2 linked regions of the Serinibacter salmoneus genome follow. The protein of the gene in region 2 interacts with the protein of the main gene of each other region in a pairwise test. Links are inferred from orthologs where the notes say so. Each region holds a gene or a part of one and is shown on either strand. Other genes may lie near its edges. The genes, in order: rpe and eno.

What was found.
Region 1: the proteins of eno (region 2) and rpe interact in binary tests that used the Escherichia coli proteins (3 or more experiments, as listed by UniProt). The link is inferred for Serinibacter salmoneus from one-to-one orthologs.

What each region holds. Positions count from the first base shown.
Region 1 is NZ_PDJD01000001.1:1,373,776-1,376,864, reverse strand. Bases 197-2,973 are described here. They hold rpe (ribulose-phosphate 3-epimerase), read right to left. Parts: upstream 2,030-2,973; coding sequence 1,364-2,029; downstream 197-1,363. Other genes in these bases: ATL40_RS06005 (RsmB/NOP family class I SAM-dependent RNA methyltransferase), read right to left, coding at 2,052-2,973; ATL40_RS06015 (ATP-grasp domain-containing protein), read left to right, coding at 472-1,350. In the rest of the region: ATL40_RS06020 (ABC transporter permease), read right to left, coding at 1-177; more of ATL40_RS06005, read right to left, coding at 2,974-3,089. UniProt on the Escherichia coli protein: Catalyzes the reversible epimerization of D-ribulose 5-phosphate to D-xylulose 5-phosphate.
Region 2 is NZ_PDJD01000001.1:2,262,126-2,265,303, forward strand. Bases 42-2,907 are described here. They hold eno (phosphopyruvate hydratase), read right to left. Parts: upstream 2,181-2,907; coding sequence 903-2,180; downstream 42-902. Other genes in these bases: ATL40_RS10115 (DUF501 domain-containing protein), read right to left, coding at 42-116; ATL40_RS10120 (FtsB family cell division protein), read right to left, coding at 116-763; ATL40_RS10130 (nucleoside triphosphate pyrophosphohydrolase), read right to left, coding at 2,317-2,907. In the rest of the region: more of ATL40_RS10115, read right to left, coding at 1-41; more of ATL40_RS10130, read right to left, coding at 2,908-3,039; ATL40_RS10135 (histidine phosphatase family protein), read right to left, coding at 3,036-3,178. UniProt on the Escherichia coli protein: Catalyzes the reversible conversion of 2-phosphoglycerate (2-PG) into phosphoenolpyruvate (PEP). It is essential for the degradation of carbohydrates via glycolysis.

The sequences.
Region 1 (3,089 bases), 890 kb from region 2 along the record:
GGACGGCGAGGGCAGCAGGATCGGGCCGAGGCGGGGCGCCCAGGCGACCCACAGCGCGAGGATCGCGGCGCCGAGCAGCACGGGAGGCAGCAGCGCGGTGAGCCGGCGCGCGCGCAACGCGGCACGCTCGTGCCGTCGCCGTTGCTCAAGATCGCCTCGGACCAGCGCCTGCGTCATCCTCCACCCTTCGGTTCGCACCACTGCGACCGGGGTGAGGGCGTTGCGCCCCTGGGTTGCCGAGAACGCACCGGGCGCGTCAGGCGCGCCAGCGGCTCACGACACCCTCGTGCTTCCTCCCATCCGGACTTTCACCGTCGGTCCCGGAATTCCACCAGGTCAACCGCGCCCTCCTGACGGAGGGAGCGGGTCGCGGACTGTCACCGCCGGCTCGGACTTTCACCGACCCCGGAGCACGTAGCGTGTTCTGGTTCGATGATACTCACACCCACGAGACGGAGCACGATGCCGCCCATGCCCCGCGTCGCCGTGGCGACGATGGCCTCCTACCTGCCCACCGACCCCGACGTCGACACCCCGCTGCTGCTGCCGGCGTTCGCGCGGGCGGGTATCGCCGCCGACGCCGTGCCGTGGCGCAGCCAGGCGGACTGGGCGGCGTACGACCTCGTGCTGGTGCGCTCCACGTGGGACTACCCGCAGCACGCGGGCGAGTTCGACGCCTGGCTCACCCGCGTCGCCTCGGTGACCCGGCTGGTCAACTCCCCCGGCACGATCCGCTGGAATCTCGACAAGCGGTACCTGAGCGATCTCGCCGAGGCGGGCATCGCCGTCGTGCCCACCGTCTTCCACGACGACGCCGCCGCCCTCGGCGCGGACCTCGCCACGCGCTCGGGTGGGGTCGTGGTGAAGCCGACCGTCTCGGCCGGTTCCATGGACACCGGCTTGTTCGATGCCGCCGACCCCGGCGCGCCGACCCTGGGCGAGCGGATCCTGCGGCGCGGCGGCACGGTGATGCTGCAGCCGGAGGTCCCCGAGCTCTCCGAGGGCGCGGAGCGCTCGGTGTACGTGATCGGGGGCGAGCCCACCCACACCATCGCCAAGGGGGCGCTGTTGGAGCGCGGCGGCACCCTGATCGGCGGCGTCTACCAGGAGCACCCGGAGATCGTGACGGCCACGCACGCCGAGGCGGCGCTGGCCGCCCGCACCCTGGAGGCGGTCGCCGCCGTCACGGGTGAGCCCGCGCCGCTGTACGCGCGGATCGACCTGGTGACCTCCGCGCAGCACGGCGTGGTGGTGCTGGAGGCGGAACTCATCGAGCCCGCCCTGAACGTGAACCTCGCGCCGCATGCCGCGCAGGCGTTCGTGCGGGCGGTGGCGGAACTCCTGGTCTGAGTAGGCGTGTGGGTCAGTGCGCGTGTGCGCCCTGGGCCAGCGCCCGCAGCGCGTCGACCTCGGCGGCGGCATCCTCGGCCCCGTAGACGGCGGATCCCGCCACGAACGTGTCGGCCCCCGCCTCCGCAGCGCGTTCGATGGTGGCGCGGGAGACGCCGCCGTCCACCTGGATCCACACCGGCAGATCCCTCTCGCTGACCGCGGCGCGGGCGGCGCGGATCTTCGGGAGCATGGAGTCCAGGAACTTCTGGCCGCCGAACCCGGGCTCCACGGTCATCACCAGGAGCATGTCGATCTCGCCGAGCAGCTCCAGGTACGGCTCCACCGGGGTGGCGGGCCGCAGCGCCATCCCGGCGCGCGCCCCCTGCTTGCGGATCTCCCGGGCGAGGCGGATCGGCGCGGCCGCCGCCTCGGCGTGGAAGGTGACGCTGTGCGCACCCGCCTCCGCGTAGGCCGGCGCCCACCGGTCGGCGTCGGTGATCATCAGGTGGATGTCCAGAGGCACCGGTGTGACCGGTAGCAGCGCCTCGACCACCGGCAGACCCCAGGTGAGGTTCGGCACGAAGTGGTTGTCCATCACGTCGATGTGCGCGTAGTCGGCGCCCGCGATCTTCGCGAGTTCGCCGCGCAGGTCGGAGACGTCGGAGTTCAGGATGCTCGGTGTGATGCGGATACCCACACCACCACCCTAGCCACTGCCGCTAGCGTCGTCGCAGCAGCGCCAGGAACATCGCGTCGGTGCCGTGCCGGTGCGGCCACAACTGCAGGTAGGGACCCTCGCCGAGACCGTCGAGCCGGGCGCCGGCATCGCGGGCGGCGGCGACGGCGTCGAGCACCTCCACGTCGCGGCGCGCCACGGCCCGATCGACCACGGCGCGGGTCTCGGCCAGGTGCGGGGAGCACGTCACGTACCCGACCACTCCCCCGGGCCGCACGGCGCGCAGCGCGGAGTCGAGCAGGTCGGTCTGCAGCGCGGTCAGTGCGGGCACATCGGCGGGCTGGCGGCGCCACCGGGACTCCGGCCGACGGCGCAGCGCACCCAGGCCCGTGCACGGGGCGTCCACGAGGATCCGATCGAAGTGCTCGGGGTGCTCCTCACCGAGGGTGCGCCCGTCCCACTCCACGACCTCGACGTGCTCGCTCGGGATCGCCTTCACGCTGCGGCGCACGAGGCCCACGCGGTGCGGCTGCACCTCGCCGGCCACGAGCATGGGCGGGGCGTCGGCCGCTGCTCCGACCTCGTCTCGCCCCGCGCGCTCGGCGAGCACCGCGCCCAGCAGCGCGCTCTTGCCGCCCGGGCCAGCGCACAGGTCGGCCCAGAGGTCGTCGGTGCCCTCGATGCTCGCTCCGGCCATCGCGAGGGTGACGAGCTGGGAGCCGGCATCCTGCACGCCCATCCGGCCCTGCCGCAGCGCGGGGATCCGCTCCGGGGAGCCGCTGCGCAGCAGCCACGCGGTGGGGGCGGCGGGGTGCGATTCGAGGCGACCGAGCTCGTCCGCCTCCTCGAGTTCGCGATCATCCACCAGGCCGGGGCGTGCCACGAGGGTCACCTGCGGCGCCTCGTTGTCCGCGCGCAGCAGCTCACGTAGCTCGCCCTCGAGGGTGGGCTGATCGATCAGGTGTTCATCGCCGTCGTGCTGCCGCTGCTGCGCCAGTGAGGCGCGCAGTTCCCGCACGATCCACGTGGGGTGCGCCTCGATCGTGGCCAGCCGCTCGGTCTCGTCCGGGATCTCGCGCTC
Region 2 (3,178 bases):
CGGGGCGCCGCACCCGGGTCGTGTTCCACGCGAGGCCCGGGACGGTCGCGGTGCTGCTGCGGGCCCGGCGGGAGCTGCGTCGTGCTGGGCTCGGGTGCCTCGTTCTCAGCCGTCATCATCCGCCTGCCCGCTCGGTGTCGGCGCCGCCCGCAGACTCGCCCGTTGCCTCGTCCTGCTCCGCCTCGTCCTGCTCCGCCTCGTCCTGGGCCGCCTCGTCCTGGGCCGCCTGGTCCTGGGCCGCGCCGGCGATCTGGACGGAATCCCAGACCGTGACGTACCAGGGCCCCCGCGCTCCCGTCGTCAGCCCGGAGGCCGCCTGTTGTGCCTGCGCGGTGAGGTCCGCGATGGGGTCCTCCCCCACCACGGTCTCCGGGTCCACCACGCGGTAGGAGGTCTCGCCCGGCTCCACGTAGTTGAACCGCTCGCGGGCCTGGGCGCGGACGTAGTCGTCGTCCTGCCACTGCTCGAGTTCGGCGGCGAGTGCCTCCGCCTGTGCCTGGGAGGAGGCGAGGTCGGCGTTCACCTCACGCAGTTGCTCCTGCTGCGTCACATAGGCGCGGAACGTGGGTGCCAGCACCACGAAGGCCACCAGGATCATCACGAGCAGCACGATCCCTCGCAGGGTGATCTGCCGCGGCGCGCGGGTCTCCTCGAGTTCCGCCGCCGAACCGCTCGCCGCTGCGCTGCGCGTGCGCGCGCGCCGTACCCCGGCCCGGCGGCTCGTCCTTGCCGCGGGTCGCTGGGTCTGCCCTCGAGCACTCACCGCCTCATCGTGCCAGGGCAAACCGCCGCCGACGGACGCGGCACGCCGGGAGCACCGCGCACACGAGGACGCCCCGGGGTGAGAGGACTCACCCCGGGGCGCTACGTTCGTGGCCGGCGGGCATATCCGCCCGACGGGCTCAGCCCAGGCGACGGAAGGCGGAGCGACCGGCGTAGGTCGCCGCCTCGCCGAGCAGGTCCTCGATGCGCAGCAACTGGTTGTACTTGTTGATGCGCTCACCGCGGGCGGGCGCACCGGTCTTGATCTGACCGGCGTTCACGGCCACCGCGAGGTCGGCGATCGTGGTGTCCTCGGTCTCACCGGAACGGTGGGAGACCATCGCGGTGAACCCGGCGCGCTGCGCCATGGTCACGGCGTCGAGGGTCTCGGTGAGGGAGCCGATCTGGTTCACCTTCACCAGCAGCGAGGACGCGGACTTCTGCGCGATGCCCTTGGCGAGTCGCTCGGGGTTGGTGACGAACAGGTCGTCACCGACGATCTGGACCTTGTCGTCGACCTTGGCCACGAGGTCGCTCCAGGAGTCCCACTCGTCCTCGCTCAGCGGGTCCTCGATGGAGACCAGCGGGTAGTCCGCCACGAGCTGGGTGTAGTAGTCCACCATCTCGGCGGGCGTCTTGGTGCCGCCCTCGAAGGCGTAGCCGCCCTCGGAGAAGAACTCGGTGGAGGCCACGTCCAGCGCGAGGAAGATGTCCTCACCCGGGGTGTAGCCGGCCTTCTCGATGGCCTCCAGGATGAGGTCGAGCGCGGCGCGGTTGGACTCCAGGTTCGGCGCGAAGCCGCCCTCGTCGCCGAGCCCGGTGGCCAGGCCGCGGGCCTTCAGCACCGACTTCAGTGCGTGGTAGACCTCGGCGCCCCAGCGCAGGGCCTCCTTGAAGGTGGGGGCGCCGGCGGGGGCGATCATGAACTCCTGGATGTCCACGTTGGAGTCCGCGTGGGATCCACCGTTGAGGATGTTCATCATCGGAACGGGCAACACGTGCGCGTTGGGACCACCGATGTACTGGAAGAGCGGCAGCGCGGCGCTGTCGGCCGCGGCGCGCGCAGCGGCGAGGGAGACGCCGAGGATGGCGTTCGCACCGAGCTTGCCCTTGTTGGGCGTGCCGTCGAGATCGATCATGATCTGGTCGATCTCGCGCTGGTTGCCGGCGTCCAGGCCGAGGACCTCGGGCGCGATGGCGTCGAGAACGGCCTCGACGGCGTCCTGCACGCCCTTGCCGAGGTAGCGGCCCTTGTCGCCGTCGCGGCGCTCGACGGCCTCGAAGGCTCCGGTGCTGGCGCCCGAGGGCACACCCGCGCGGCCGGCGCTGCCGTCGTCGAGGCCGACCTCGACCTCAAGGGTGGGGTTGCCGCGGGAGTCGAGAATCTCACGTGCGAGTACGGCCTCGATGGTGGCCATGGAAGCTCCTGTCAGGTTGCTAGCGGTACGCCCCGGGGCCGCACGGCCCAGGGGCACGTCAGTGCGCCCGACACGTCGGGCTCACTGCCCAGGACAACCCTAGAGGATCCTCGCGCAAGGGCGAGCGGGACGTTTGTCACGCGGACGACTCGGCCTCGCGCACCTGCGCACGAAGACCTCGGACCTGCGCGCGCAGCGCCGCCTCGGCATCCACCCCCGCCGCCTGGGCTCGGGCGACCAGGGCCACCAGTTCCGCGCCGATGTCGGCCTCGAGGTCTGCCTGCTCATCCCCGTGCTCGGGGTAGGAGGGACCCACCGCGATGCCGGCTCGCCGGGCGCGGGCGAGCACCTTCTGCGCCGCGGCGAGCGCCGGCAGGGAGGTCGGGACGCCCGCGAGCACGCTGGCCTCACCGGCGACGGCGCCGGTGGGCGACGCTGCGCGCTCCGCCGCCTTGATGTCCTCCCAGGTGGCCGCCACCTGCTGGGCGTCCACCGCCGTCGCATCCGCGAACACGTGGGGATGACGACGCCGCAGCTTGGCCTCCAGGGTGCGTGCTACATCGGCCAGGTCGAACGGGGTGGCGCCGTCGGGTCCCTCCTGCGCGATCCGTGCCTGGAAGAGCACCTGGAGGAGCAGGTCACCGAGTTCCTCCCGCAGCGTGCCGTCGCCGCTCTCGGCCGCCTCCGCGACCTCGTGCGCCTCCTCGATGGCGTACGGCGCGAGGCCGGCGTGGGTCTGCTCGGCATCCCAGGGGCAGCCCCCGGGCGACCGCAGCCGGTCCATCACGGCCACGACATCGCTCATGGCGCGGGCGATCCGCTCCGGACTGCCGAGCCCCGCGGCGCCCGGAGTGCTCACTCCTTCACGCCCGGGGGCACGTTCCAGTGCCGCAGGCAGCGCGCGCCGCGGTCGTAACCGAGCACGCTGCGCGCGGCGGTGCCCATCTCCAGTCGTTCGGCGACGTCGGCATGCAGTTCGAGCCAGGTCGCGGTGAGGA